DNA from 3 places in the Candidatus Acetatifactor stercoripullorum genome. Region 2 is predicted to be linked to each of the others. Evidence: predicted binding sites of a transcription regulator. Region 2 holds the regulator's gene; each other region holds the start of a gene.

Region 1 (4,988 bases), on a different contig from region 2:
CTCCGTCAGGGTCCCAGGTAATGGGATTGTGGCACTCCTTGCAGCAGTGGCTGCAGCCGGCCACCCAGAGCACCACACGAAGACCGTCCCCGTTCAGCATGTCGTCTTTGGTAATATTGTGATATCTCATTTCGTTTCTGTCCTCATTTTCGGATTTTTAACAGTCTGCGCACTGCCCCTACGAAGCAGCCCCCATTTCTCTCTGCGCATGTGACTCTGCTTCGCAAGGCTTCATTCGCAGGGCTTCGCCCTTGCTCATGAAGCACGCTCGTCAAATCCACGGATTTTCATGCGAGCATGAAAATCCGTGGGCTTGACTCGCTTATGTCACATACTTTTCCGTTCGGCGATTTCTGCCATTTTGGCGTCGTTGAGTCTGGTGTCGCCGTGTACACGGGAATAGGACAGATAACCGTTCATCCGGTCTATTTTTGTCAGATTGCGGCTGCCGCACTTGGGGCAGACGTCCATTTCGAGTTCCTGGTGTCCGCAGTCGTCACAGTAAGCAAGGGAAAGATTAACGCCCTCGTAAAAGCCCATATCCATAGCCCGGCGGATCAGTGTCTTGATGGCCTCCAGATTATAGTCGATGGGATATTTCACATACTGGATTTTCCCTCCGTTGCTCAGGTTCCAGAAACGGTTCTCCAAATCCTGCTTCTGAATGGGCGTGATATCCTCCGTCACATGGCAGTGGAAGCTGTTGCTCACATACTCTCTGTCGGAAACGCCCTCCACAATGCCGTATTTTTTGCGGAATTGCTTTACCTGCAGGCCGCAGAGGTTTTCTGCCGGCGTGCCGTAGATGGCATAGAGATGCCCGTCCTGTTCCTTAAATTCATTGACCCTTTTATTGATATGCTCCAATACCTCGATGGCAAAGGCGCCATCCTCCACCAAAGATTTCCCATTGTAAAGCTCCTGCAGCTCATTGAGGGCAGTAATGCCAAAGCTTGCAGTTGCAGATTTCAGCAAAGGTTTGATCTTATCAGACAGCTTTAGGTGTCCGCCCAAGAAGCCTCCCTCGCAGTACGCAAGAGGATTGGTGGATGCCCGCATTTCTCCCAGATACGCATAGGTGCGGATATGAAGCTGACGGATCAGGTTCAGATAATAGTCCAGCACCTCATAGAAATCCCGGCTCTCCTTTCTGGCCTTTGCCAGAATCATGGGCAGGTGCAGCGACACCGCGCCCACATTGAATCTTCCCACAAAAACAGGAGTGTCCTCATCGTCTGCGGGGTGCATTCCGCCTCTCTCATACCAGGGGGACAAAAAGGCACGGCATCCCATGGGAGACACAATTTTTCCGTACTGCTTGTACATGCTGGCCACATATCCCTTTCCGGTAAGGCTGAGCCAGTCCGGATACATGGTCTTTGAGGAGCATTTTACCCCAGCCTCAAACACATCCTCCAGGGGCTTTCCAGGCCCGTGAAGATTCTCATCATACAAAAATACGATTTTAGGAAACAGCACAGGCTTCTTGCACTCCTTTTTGCCCTGGCCGCCCCTGCGCACATTCAGCATTGTAATGGTGGCAAGCTTTGCAAACCTGCCCGTTCCCGTTCCGGCCGTCACCGTGATAAAGGGATAATCTCCCCGGCTGCTTGCCACTGTGTTGAATTTATACTCCCAGCCCTGGAAGCCCTGTTCAAATTCTCTGACCACATCCTTGTAAGCCTCTTCCTCCGCCCTCTCCTGACTGATTCCAAGGCCCGTGTACTTTTCAATGCCCCGTCTGTAGGATTTCTCCGCATAGGGCTCTAAAATCAAGTCCACGCTGGGCACCGTAAAGCCGCCGTACTGCTGGCTTGCGGCGCTGAGCACAATATCCCCAATCACATCGAAGGCCACATCCAGAGTCTTGGGCTCGTTATACCAGATATTTCCCATCTCAAAGCCGCCCGTCAAAACGCTCTGCACGTCAAAGAGACAGCAGTTCATGGTATCCCTTCTTGCCGACATATCGTGCACATAAATGTAGCCGTCCCTGCAGGCCTGTATCTCCTCTGTGGTCATAAAAAATTTCTGATACAGCTCCTTGTTGAGCTGGTTAAAAATCAGGCTCCTTTTGGTGGATACCAGCGCGGAATCTGTGTTGGCATTCTCCTTGTCGCCGATATACATGATGGACTGGCTCTTCTTATACACATCGTCCAGCATGCGCACAAAATCCTGCTTGTAATTGCGGTAATCCCGGTAGCTTTTGGCAACCACGGGCTTTACCTGCTCCAAGGCGCTTTCTACAATATTGTGCATAATGGGAATCGGAATTTCATCTGCCTCAAGCTCGTCTACCTTATCCACAACATACTGGCAGATATGTCTTTTCTCTTCGTCCGTAAATTTTGTCAAGGCCCGGTATGCGCTTTTTCCCACAGCGTTAATCACCTTCTGAACGTTAAAAGCTTCCCGGCTTCCATCCTTTTTAATTACATAGACATCCTTTAACGGTCTGTATTCTGCACCGTAATTTTCATTTTCCGTACCTGTCTGTTCCAAACTACTGATCATATACTCCATTCCCTTCATCTGTTTCGGCCCGCTTCAACACTATATGTTGTGTTCCTTATTTTTAACAGGCAATATATTGTGTGCGTGTATAATATAGTATAAAAAAGAATCCTCCGGATGTCAACGTGGAAGGGACATGAAAAATATACAAAAAGACACCTGAAATTTAGGTGCCTTTTTTGTGAAAAATGCTTGACATTACTTTTACAAGCTTTTTACATCCCTCCGGCACTCAAAATTCCGCTCTTTTTTACACATTCCAAAGCCTCCTCTATTTCCGTCACAGGAAGCACCAGCGCAAACCTTACATGCCCTTTGCCCAGCTCTCCGAAGCTGCTTCCCGGCGTACAGAGCACTCCCGTTTTTTCCAAAAGCTCCATGACAAATTTTACATCATCCGAAAAGCCCTCAGGTATCTTTGCCCAGGCAAACATAGTTCCCTGGCTTCTCTCAAAGGGCCATCCCAATTTTGTAAAGCCGTCGCAGAGAGCGTTTCTGCGCCGTTCATATTCCCTGCACTGCTCCTTTACCATATGATCCGGTCCCGTCAGGGCCGCAATGGCTCCGTACTGCACCGGCAGAAAGGTTCCATAGTCAATCTGGGACCGGAGCTTTTTGAAATTCTGCACCACTGTCCGGTTTCCCACAAGGAAAGCCATTCTGGCCCCTGTGTAGTTGAAGGACTTAGAGAGAGAATAAAACTCTGCCGCCACTTCCTTTGCCCCGGGGAACCACAAAATAGACTTTCCCGTCCTGCCGTCAAATATAATATCCGAATACGCATTGTCGTGGAGCAAAAAAATCTCATTTTCCGCCGCCCAGGGTATCAGTTTCTCATAAAAGGAATCCGGCGCAGCCTTGCCCACCGGATTTAAAGGATAGGACACGATCATAAATTTAGCTCTGTGGCCATACCTCTTTCCCAAATCCTCCAAATCCGGCAGGTAATCATTCTCCCTTGTGAGCCGGTATTTTTCAATTTTTGCACCTGCAAGCGCCGGGCCTATGGCAAAAATAGGATAACCCGGGTCCGGCACAAGCACAATATCTCCCGGGTCCGCAAGGGTAAGCCCGATATGGGCGATGCCCTCCTGGGAGCCATACACACTCATGATTTCCTCCGGTGAAAGCGTCACGCCGTATCTGCTTTGATACCGGTCAATCACCGCCTGGGTAAGCTGTGGCAGGTCCGAAAGCGCATACTTATAATTTTCCGGAATGGCCGCCGCTTTTGCCACCGCATCCATAACGTGCTCCGGAGGCTGAAAGTCCGGCGTGCCCACGCTGAAATTGTAAACCTTTCTCCCCGAGGCCGCATATACCTTCTTCTTTTCGTCCAGCACCTGAAAAATTCCCGCTTCAAATGCCTCCATTCTCTGGGCAGGATGAATCTCCATGACAAATTCCTTCTTTCCCTCTTATTCTTTCCCCTGATGGGGTTCTCCATTCAAAATAGCCAAAAGCCAGGCTCTGTATTTTTCCTTTACTGCTTCTGGTCCCACGATTCTGGCCTCCTGGCCGATCCCCGCAAGCCAGCCGAAAAACTGCCCGCTGACTGCCACCCGGACACGGATGTGAAACTGTCCATCCTCCAAAGGGCGGATGGACGATTCCCTGCCGAAGCGATCCAGCACCACACCGGCCAGCCGGTTGGGAAACGCAAGGGTCACGCTCTCCTCCTGTCCGGCAAACATGCCGAAGGTCTGGTTCACGTAAGATGCAAGGTCCATATCCGCAAATTGGCGGACGCCCTCCCGTTTCGCATCCAGCACCTTCACATTCCCCATTTTATCCACTCTGTAATGCTTCATGATTTTATCCTCACCGTCAAATGCGGCAAGGTAATAATTTTCCTCACGCCAGATCAAGGCCAAGGGACTTACCTGCTTGTCCCCGTTTTTCCTCGGCACAAGCTCCTTTTGCAGATTCCAGTCCAGATAAGTAAAGGAAATCTTTTTATTCTCCTGAATGGCGCGGTGGATATTGTCCACATTATAATAAATGCTTTCATTCTCCGTTTTCACCCGCCCGGCCACATAAACCTGCCTCTGCAGCTTGCCCGCGTCATATTTTCCGGCCATGCGCTCCAGCTTGCCGATCAGCTCCCTGGACTTTTTTGTGGTAATAAACCGTGAAGACTGCACTGCGTCAACCAAAAGCTTTAATTCCGCCAGCTCAAATTCACGCTCCGCCAGGTAATAGCCTCCGCCCTGTCGGCTGTGAACCTGAATGATATCATATCCAAAATCACACAGCTTGGAGATATCGTCGTAAATACTCTTGCGCTCCGAATGGATTCCCTGAGCCTCCAGCCTCTCTATCAGCTCCGAGGTGCTCATGGGATGGTCCTCGTCCGTATTTTCCGCAAGAAACTTCATTATGTACAAAAGCTTCAGCTTTTGTCCCGATGATTTTGCCATTTTACTCCCCATTCCCAGGCGCAGCGTAGGAATCGCGCAATAGAATATCAT
Region 2 (4,988 bases):
ACAAAAACGGCAGGGACAGCAGGAAAGCCGCCCCCAGCATTTTTCTTTTTCGAGCCGCGCATTCCAGACAGACAAACCCCGCCAGGGCAAGCTGCAGTGCAGAGGCTCCAATCCGGATGGAGCCCAGCGTAGTAACCGCAAGAAGGGGCTTTAGTACCACAAGATATCCATGCCAGTATCTTGCATATTCCACCTCTCTTGGCTGCTGTACACCCTCAAGATAATCCACCAGGGAGTCTCCTGCCGCCCAGCCGTCCCCCTGCCCGCTTTCTTTGCGGTACATATACAAAACCTGCTCCAAAAGAGAATGCTCCTCATTTTGATAAACAGCGTTTTCCAGCATCAGGCAATCCGTAAAATTCCCTGTAAGCGTGGCCGGGTAGCCGGAAATCATCTCTGAATCTCCAAATTCATCCTCCAAAAGATACAAAGACTGCCAGACATGAAGCCTCATGGGCTCCAGCGGAAGGCAGAATACAAGAAGAAGAGCCAAGAGGCCCACTATGCTTCCAGCCAAGATAAAAAACACACTATGAAACGCTTTTTGGACTACCGTTCTTTTCAAACTCCCTGTTTCCTTCCTTAGTTACTGCAAAAAAGAATCTCCTGGTTTTCTCATTTCCTGGAGCCTGAAAACGCATTCTTTCACCTTCTCCACAGCCGCGTCCAGCTCCTCCTTTGTGTTCTCCTCAGACAAAGTAAGACGCAGGGCCCCCCTTGCCTCCTTCTCGCTCAGTCCAATGGCCAGCAGCACATGGGAAGGGTCAATGGCGCCCGAAGAGCAGGCCGAGCCTGAGGAAGCGCAGATTCCCTGCATATCCAGCATAATAAGCAGGGATTCTCCCTCTATTCCCGGAAAGGATATATTTACATTGCCCGGAAGCCGCAGCTTTGGGTGCCCGTTCAGCCTGCTGCCCGGTATTTCCGTCAGCAGTCTCTCCGTCAGATAATCCCGCAAAGCAGTTTCTTTCGCGGTCTTTTCCTCCATGATCCTGACCGCTCTTTTTGCCGCCGCAGCAAAGCCCACAATCCCTGGGACATTTTCTGTTCCTGCCCGGCTGTTTCTTTCCTGCCCTCCTCCGTGCACAAAGGAACGAAGCCTGGAGCCTCTTTTGATGTAAAGGCATCCAACGCCTTTGGGTCCGTTGAGCTTGTGCGCACTTACACTCATCAAATCGATTCCCAGCTCCTGTACCTGCACCGGCACCTGGCCATATGCCTGCACCGCGTCTGTGTGGAACAAAATCCCCTTCTCCCCGGCCAGAGCGCCGATCTCTGCAATGGGCTCCAGGGTGCCGATCTCATTATTTGCAAACATAACGCTGATCAAAATAGTGTCCGGCCGCAAGGCTTCCTGCACATCCTGTATTTTTACCATCCCATACCGGTCCACATCCAGATAGGTAACCTCAAAGCCGCTCTCTTCCAGGGCCCTGCAGGTGTTAAGCACCGCAGGATGCTCTATCCTTGTGGTCACGATGTGGCGTCCTCTGCCGGCCAGGGCCTTTGCCGCCCCTTTTATGGCCCAGTTATCCGCCTCCGTGCCTCCCGAGGTAAAATAAATCTCATCCGCCCTGGCTCCCATACTCTCTGCGATGCTTTCCCTTGCATCACTTATCGCCCGCTTAGCGGCAGTGCCCATGGAGTATATACTTCCCGGATTTCCATAATTTTCTGTAAAAAAAGGCAGCATAGCCTCAAGAGCCTCCGGCGCCAGTCTGGTGGCAGCCGCATTGTCCAAATATATCATAAAATCTCACCGTTTCCCGCAAATTCAAAATTAATATAGCATCGGCCAATCAGTTCTGTCAACTGTCCGGGCGGCATATAATGACAATGAAATTATAATGAGGAAAAGCTTTTCTTTGGTGTTATATGAAGCAAGGCAAAAGACACCCTCTTATCATGGGTACCTTTATTCTTACCATTACAGGCCTGATCAGCCGGATCATCGGCTTTTTTTACCGCATTTATCTCTCCAGACTGTTTGGAGAGGAGGGAATGGGCATCTATCAGCTTTTAAGTCCCGTTCTTTCCCTTTCCTTCTCCCTGACTGCAGCGGGATACCAGACGGCCATCTCCAAATTTGTGGCGGAGCGTTCTGCCAAAGAAAAAAGCCCCTCCTTCAAGCCCATGCTGGCAGGCATGAGCATCTCCATGCCTCTGTCCTTTTTATGCTGCGCCGTTATCTTCTTTTTCTCCGACTTTATCGCCGCCCGCCTGCTCTTAGAGCCAAGAACCGCTCCCATGCTGCGGATTCTGGCCTTCTCCGTGCCTCTTTCCGCCGTACATTCCTGTGTGAACGGTTATTTTTACGGCATCAAAAAGGCGGGACTGCCCGCCTTCTCCCAGCTTGTGGAGCAGCTCACCCGGGTGGGCTGTGTGTACGCAGTATCCGCCCTGGTTCTTTCCCAGGGAAAGACACCCACCATCAATGTGGCGGTTGTGGGGCTCACAGTGGGAGAATTCTTCTCCATGATCGTGTCTGTGGTCTCTATTTACTGCTGCTGCTTTCAAAAGCGTGCCGGCTCTGTCTCTGCCCCCGTGGGCGCCATTTACAAAAGTATTCTTGGGATGGCGCTGCCTCTGACCGCAAACCGCATTGTGCTCAATCTTTTACAGAGTGTGGAGTCCGTTTCCATTCCCGCAAAGCTTCGGGCATACGGCTACGACACCTCCACCGCCTTAAGCGTCTACGGCGTTCTGACAGGCATGGCCATGCCGCTTATTTTCTTTCCAAACGCCCTGACAAACTCTGTGGCTGTGCTTCTTCTGCCTCTTATATCCGAAAGCTATGCGCTGGGAAATCTGCAGGCAGTGCGCCAATCGGCTCTGCGCACCATCAAATACTGCTGCCTCCTGGGACTTTTTTGCATGTGCGGCTTTGGACTGTTTGGAAAATGGGCGGGCAATGTACTCTTTGGCAGTCCCCTGGCGGGGCATTTTATTACCACTCTTGGCTTTATCTGCCCTTTTATGTACTTGGACACCACCCTCTCCAGCATCCTTCAGGGGCTGGGCCAGGCCGGAAAAATTTTTGTCATGAATGTGATCTGTCTCTTTGTCCGTCTTGCCTTTGTGTTTTTTGCCATACCGGTTTTTGGCATCACAGGATATCTGTGGGGCATACTGGCAAGCCAGATTTTGCAGAGTCTCCTTTATCTGGGATGTCTCCACCGCTTTTTAAAACACACTTAGGGCCCTGTCCTGCACCCTTTGTGCAGCGGCAGAGCCCTTTTGCATTTCTCATTTCAGAACATTTTTTAATTCGTCCATAAAGGTGTTGATATCCTTAAACTCTCTGTACACAGAGGCAAACCGCACGTAAGCCACCGCATCCAGATCCTTCAGCTTATTCATCACAAGCTCCCCGATCACCTGGCTTGGAATCTCCTTTTCCTCCAGATTGGAAATCTCGTTTTCCACCTCATCCACAAGTCTGGTCAGCTCCTGTGCGCTCACCGGTCTCTTGTGGCAGGCGCGAAGCACTCCTGCTTCAATCTTGGAACGGTCATAGGTCTCCCTGTTGTTATCCTTTTTGATAATAATAAGCGGGATGGTTTCTACCTTTTCATAGGTGGTAAATCGCTTTCCGCACTCATCGCACACACGTCTGCGGCGTATGGAATTATTATCCTCTGCCGGCCTGGAATCAATCACCCGGGTGTTATCATGACTGCAAAACGGACATTTCATGAGCGTTCTCCTTTTTTTCTGACATTCCTTGGATTTATTATATTTTGTTTATTAATTTATGTCAACTTAAATCGTCCTCCTTAGACGCCTCCACGTTGTGGAAAAAAGCCACAGCCGCCCCGATAAGAAGCATTCCCGCCGCCCCGGACAGCCAGTCAAGGACACAGGTGCCTGCTGCCGCAAGCAAGGCAGACAGCACAAGGCAGACGCCCATGACAATCCACACATAGGATTTCTTGTGCCTGTAAACAAACACAGCCGCTATCGCTCCCAAAGCATCCGCCGCCAGAATCAGCCAGTGCCAGAAGCAGTCTGCAATATCCTTCCCACTGCTGCCAAGACCCACACCATCGCCGCCGTCCAGGCCGGTAACAGGACTCTTTTCCAAATCTCCCTCAGGCTCTGAGGCCGTATATAGCAAAGCGTAGGTGGAAAACAGCCCTGTGCGGATGGTAACCGTTCCCGCCGTCTCATCCATATCCTCCAAAAGCTCACAGGTTCCCTCGTGATTCCGAAGCACCCAGTATGTCGTCTGCTCCTTTGGCAGCTTTGGGGGAATATCCAGTACAATCTCCAATTCCTCAGATGACTCCCTTAATTTCTGCCATTCCCCTCCTCCTACTTTTTTCAGCAGAGAAATGTCAATGTAGGAGCCCAGCGTCAGCCCCTCTATCTGTCTGGCATAAGAAACCGTCTCTTCCTCCATCTGCCGTTTATCAGTCTCAGGCACTTCTGTAATCAGCTTCGTAACCACCAGACGAATCTGCGCATCCTCACCATTCTGAACCAGCTGCTGCTCCTCCTCAGTGAGCGCCGCCTGCAGCACCGTGTCAAAGGTATTTAGGATTACGCCAGTGATCACATCCCCCTGGCTCTGTCCCTGTTCATCTATGGATTCCACCGTAATCCGCACTGTCCCCTGGCCGTAGGATGCCTGCATGGGCTCTTCCACCGGCTTTCCAACTGCTTCTTCATAGGAAAGGATGCCTCCTTGGGACGGCGTCTCTTCCACGGCCGGTTCCTCCTCTAAATCCTGCGCGCCAGACTGCGTCTCGTTGTTATCTTGCGCCTGTCCGCCGTCCTGCGTCCCATTGTTATCTTGCGTCTGGCCGCCGTCCTGCGTCCCATTGTCATTTTCCGTCTGGCCGCCGTCCTCGTCCTCGGTCTCTCCGGGAGCCTCCGGCTCCTCTTCCTGTCTTGTCAGAACACGCACAGTCACTGTAGCAGCGTTCCCTGCCTGATCAACGGCAGAAATCACATAATCTCCTTCTCTCACCTCCGGGTCTAAAACC
Region 3 (4,988 bases), on a different contig from region 2:
TGGAGGAAAAGTCTACAGGAAGCTTTATGTATTCCATGTATGTGATGGCAAACCTGGGAAAGGGAGACTCTATCTCCCAGGGCAGTTCGCTGTCCTTGGAGAGCAGGCTGTTTTTGACGGAATCAAAAATCATACAAAAGCTCACGCAGACCCCTGCTGTTGTGGTGGGGAGATGCGCCGCCCATTCCCTGAGAGAGCGGGAGGATGTGCTCCGGGTCTTTATTCATGCGGACGACGCATTCCGTAAAAAAAGAGCGGTGGACACATATGGGATTCCCGCCCAGAAGGCCTCCGAGGCGTTAAAGAGGGCAGACAGGCGCAGAAGCGGCTATTATCGGGCCAACACCGGGAAGGACTGGAAAAACAGTCAAAATTACCATATTGTTTTAGACAGCGGCCTGCTTGGAATTGAACGGTGTGCTGATATTCTGGAGACATGTATAAAGTCCTGAAGGCTTTTTCGGACAGGAAACGATGGAAGGATGTCCGCTTTAACGGACGGGAAGGAAAAAAATGAGAGAAAAATTGCAGAGATTTATGTGGGGACGCTATGGCAGCGACAGATTGAATCAGTTTTTAATGATCGCGGCCCTTGTGTGTCTGGTGATTTCCTTTTTTGGAGGAAACCTTTTTTACCTGTTTGCGCTTGCTTTGATGATTTATGTGTATTTCCGCATGTTTTCCCGGAATATTGCCAAGCGCAGTGCAGAAAACCAGTGGTATCTGAAAAAAGAGATGAAGGTCAGAGGCTTTTTCCAGAAAAAGAAAAGGGAATGGAAGCAGCTTAAGGAGTATCATATTTACAGATGTCCTAACTGCAGGCAGAAGATACGGGTTCCCAGGGGAAAGGGCAGAATCGCCATAAGGTGTAGGAAATGCGGGACGGAATTTATCAAAAAGAGTTGACAGGGAGGCAGTTTCATGTTTGGATATATCATAGTTAACAAAGCCGAAATGAAATTTAAAGAGTTTGATATATACCATTCCTATTATTGCGGCCTCTGCCGCAAGCTGAAGGAGAAGTACGGTATAACGGGCCAGCTTTCACTGAGCTATGATATGACCTTTTTACTCATGCTGTTTACAGGACTTTATGAGCCACAGACACAGACGGGTGAGTGCCGATGTATCGCCCATCCCTTTGAGAAGCATGAAATCAGAACCAATCTCTTTACAGAGTATGCGGCGGATATGAACGTGCTTTTGACACTCTATAAATGTCAGGATGACTGGGAGGATGAAAGAAAGCTCTGGAAGCTTGCATACGGCAAAATGCTGGAGGGAAAAAGCAAGGGCGTAAAGGAAACTTATGCCGCAAAGGTGAGAAATATCTGTCTTTTGATGCATGATTTTTATGATGCGGAAAAGACGGGAAATGGGGATATTGACACCATGGCGGGATTGTTCGGAAAGATTATGGCCGGAATTTTTGTCTGCAGAGAGGACGAGTGGAGCGAAGGGCTGGGCCGTTTTGGGTTTTTCCTGGGAAAATTTATTTATCTGTTAGATGCGTATGAGGATATTGAAGAGGATATCCGGAAAAATAACTTTAATCCTTTAAAAAGGATGTACAACGAACCGGACTTTGAGGAAGAATGCAGGACGATTTTGACCATGATGATGTCAGAGTGCTGCAAGGAATTTGAGAGGCTGCCTATTTTAGAGAACGTGGAAATTTTGAGAAATATTTTATATTCCGGAGTGTGGTGCCGGTATGAAGCGGTGAGAGAAAAGAGAAGGGCGGCTGTGGAGAAAAAGAATGAATGATCCGTATAAGGTTCTCGGAGTAAGCAGAGACGCTTCCGAGGAGGAAATCAAAAAAGCATATAAGGCTCTGAGCCGCAAGTATCATCCGGACGCCAATATCAACAATCCTAATAAGGCCCAGGCGGAAGAAAAGTTTAAGGAGATACAGGCGGCATACCAGCAGATTATGAAGGAGCGCACAGAGGGCTACAGCTATGGCGGTACGGGAGGAGGCGGCAGCTACGGCGGAGGCGGCTATGGCGGAGGCGGTTTCGGCTATGGCCCCTTTGGAGGCTTCGGCGGCTTTGGGGACCAGGGACAGAGCGCAGGCTATGAGGAGGAGCCTCATCTGCGGGCGGCCGGCAATTATGTGCGGAACGGATATTATAAAGAGGCCAGGAATGCGCTGGATAGCATGGGGCAGCATGAGCGGGGGGCAAGATGGTACTATTACAGCGCCATAGCCCACGCGGGGCTTGGCAATAATGTGGCTGCTTTAGAACACGCCAAAAAGGCGGCGGCCCTGGAGCCTGGGAATGCAGATTACCAGAATCTGGTATATCAGTTTGAAAACGGAGGCACCTGGTATTCCAGGCGGCAGGCGGCGTACGGTTATCCCTCCATGGGAGGCGGCAATATCTGCTTAAAGCTGTGCATTGCAAATCTGATCTGTAATCTCTGCTGCGGCGGAGGCGGTATGTGCTGCGGCGGAAGAGGATACTATTATTGATAGGAATAAAAAAGCCCTTGCAATTTATTCTGCATCCGATTATAATGAAATACAAGATATAGGTGTGAGTTTCGAAGTGATACACAAAATATTGTGCGATTTTTTGGGTGTTTGTTTTGCCGGAAAATGGCGCGCAGGTGGTCGTACGGGAGGCTTGTATCCCCATACGGCCATCGTTTATGTGATGTGTACACGGTAGAGGAAAGAGGATGCTTATGAGGATACAGAAAAGAGACGGGCGTATTGTGCCGTACGAGGAAGAAAAGATTGTGGCGGCCATTCAGAAGGCCAACAATGAAGTGGAGAAGGAATATCGTGCGGAGGAGGAATTGATCGGGGAAATCCTGGACGATGTGAAGCAGGAAGGGAAAGAGCTTCTGACGGTGGAGCATGTGCAGGATATGATTGAGGAGCGGCTGGTAAGCCACAATAAATATACGCTTGCCAAGAAATATATCGTGTACCGCTATCAGAGAAGCCTGCTGCGCAAATCCAACACTACCGATGAATCCATTCTGAAGCTGATTCGGAATGAGAACAAGGAGCTTGCGGAAGAAAACTCCAACAAAAACACAAGGCTTGCTTCCACCCAGCGGGACTATATTGCAGGAGAGGTATCCAGGGATGTGACCAGGCGTCTGCTTCTGCCGGAGCATATTGCGTTAGCCCACGAAAACGGCGCCATTCATTTTCACGATGCGGATTATTTCATTCAGCCGATTTTCAACTGCTGTCTGATCAATATTCAGGATATGCTGGACAACGGAACTTCTATCAACGGCAAGCTGATCGAGTCACCCAAGAGCTTTCAGGTGGCCTGCACCGTAACGACACAGATTATTGCGGCGGTGGCCAGCAATCAGTACGGGGGACAGTCTGTGAACATAAAGCATCTGGGAAAGTATCTGCGCAAAAGCAGGCTGAAGTTTGAACAGCAGCTGGACCAGGAATTTGGGGACAGCCTGGATGCTCAGGCGAAGAAAAAAATCGTGGATATACGCCTTCGGGATGAGCTCAGAAGCGGTGTGCAGACCATACAGTATCAGATTAACACGCTGATGACCACAAATGGCCAGTCTCCCTTTGTGACCTTATTTCTTCACATTGACGAGGAGGATGAATATGTGGAGGAGACGGTGCAGATTATTGAGGAGATTCTCACCCAGCGCCTGCAGGGAACCAAGAATGAGAAAGGGGTTTATGTGACCCCTGCGTTTCCTAAGCTGGTTTATGTGCTGGATGAAAATAACTGTCTCAAGGGCGGCAAATACGATTATGTGACGCACCTTGCAGCCAGATGCTCCGCAAAGAGGATGTACCCTGACTATATCTCTGCCAAGAAAATGCGGGAAAACTATGAGGGAAATGTGTTCTCCTGCATGGGCTGCCGTTCCTTTTTGTCTCCCTGGAAGGACGAAAACGGAAATTATAAATGGGAGGGCCGTTTTAACCAGGGTGTGGTAAGCTTAAACCTCCCTCAGATCGGAATTCTGGCAAAGGGCGATGAGAAAGTATTCTGGGAGATTTTGGAGGAGAGGCTTCAGCTGTGCTACGAGGCGTTAATGTGCAGACACAAGGCCCTTGAGGGCACTGTATCCGACGTAAGTCCCATCCACTGGCAGTACGGCGCCATTGCAAGGCTGAAAAAGGGCGAAAAGATAGATAAATATCTCCATGGCGGCTATTCCACCATGTCTCTCGGCTACATTGGGCTTTACGAGACCACCTATCTCATGAAGGGCTGCAGCCACACAAAGCCGGAGGGAAAAGAATTTGCCATGAAGGTGATGGATTATATGCAGGAGACGGCGGCAAGATGGAAGGAAGAGACGGGCATCGGCTTTAGTCTTTACGGCACGCCTGCGGAAACTCTCTGCTACCGCTTTGCAAGAATTGACCGGGAGAAATTCGGCGACATTGAAAATGTAACGGATAAGGGGTATTATACCAATTCCTACCATGTGGATGTGCGGGAAAATATTGATGCCTTTACAAAATTTACCTTTGAGAGCGAATTCCAGAATAAGTCTCTGGGCGGGGCGATTTCCTATGTGGAAATTCCAAATCTGAACAATAATCTGGAAGCCTTAGAGGAGCTGATCCGGTTTATTTATGACAATATCCAGTACGGAGAGTTTAACACCAAGTCTGATTACTGCCATGTGTGCGGCTTTGACGGTGAGATACAGATCAACGAAAACATGGAATGGGAATGTCCTCAGTGCCACAATAAGGATCACGCAAAGATGAACGTGACCAGGAGAACCTGCGGTTATCTGGGGGAGAATTTCTGGAATGCAGGAAAAACCAAGGAAATAAAGGCCAGGGTGCTTCATCTATGAATTATGCGGCCATCAAAAAAACAGATGTAGCCAACGGGCCGGGGGTGCGGGTGTCGTTGTTTGTAAGCGGCTGCACCCACGGCTGCAAGGGCTGCTTTAACAGCGAGGCATGGGATTTCGGATACGGAAATCCCTACACGATCCAGACAGAGACGGAAATTTTAAAAGCG

What was found. The regulator NrdR, encoded in region 2, represses ribonucleotide reductase genes. The targets are predictions, from matches to a motif close to CACAANATNTTGTG.
Region 1: a site for NrdR is predicted at 2,555-2,568, ahead of nrdD (anaerobic ribonucleoside-triphosphate reductase). Genes of this name have one in related genera too.
Region 3: a site for NrdR is predicted at 2,559-2,572, ahead of nrdD (anaerobic ribonucleoside-triphosphate reductase). Genes of this name have one in related genera too.

Annotation. Positions count from the first base shown of each region.
Region 1 is NZ_CALWMU010000009.1:5,151-10,138, forward strand. It holds gene nrdG (anaerobic ribonucleoside-triphosphate reductase activating protein) at 1-130, opposite strand, end outside; gene nrdD (anaerobic ribonucleoside-triphosphate reductase) at 328-2,517, opposite strand; gene SHK35_RS04055 (pyridoxal phosphate-dependent aminotransferase) at 2,733-3,914, opposite strand; gene SHK35_RS04060 (helix-turn-helix transcriptional regulator) at 3,936-4,937, opposite strand; gene SHK35_RS04065 (YjjG family noncanonical pyrimidine nucleotidase) at 4,939-4,988, opposite strand, start outside.
Region 2 is NZ_CALWMU010000008.1:42,154-47,141, reverse strand. It holds gene SHK35_RS03825 (hypothetical protein) at 1-565, opposite strand, end outside; gene nifS (cysteine desulfurase NifS) at 587-1,750, opposite strand; gene SHK35_RS03815 (putative polysaccharide biosynthesis protein) at 1,906-3,198, shown strand; gene nrdR (transcriptional regulator NrdR) at 3,247-3,696, opposite strand; gene SHK35_RS03805 (InlB B-repeat-containing protein) at 3,758-4,988, opposite strand, start outside.
Region 3 is NZ_CALWMU010000001.1:127,889-132,876, forward strand. It holds gene SHK35_RS00590 (cytidylate kinase-like family protein) at 1-452, shown strand, start outside; gene SHK35_RS00595 (hypothetical protein) at 514-906, shown strand; gene SHK35_RS00600 (DUF5685 family protein) at 922-1,767, shown strand; gene SHK35_RS00605 (J domain-containing protein) at 1,760-2,476, shown strand; gene nrdD (anaerobic ribonucleoside-triphosphate reductase) at 2,692-4,818, shown strand; gene nrdG (anaerobic ribonucleoside-triphosphate reductase activating protein) at 4,815-4,988, shown strand, end outside.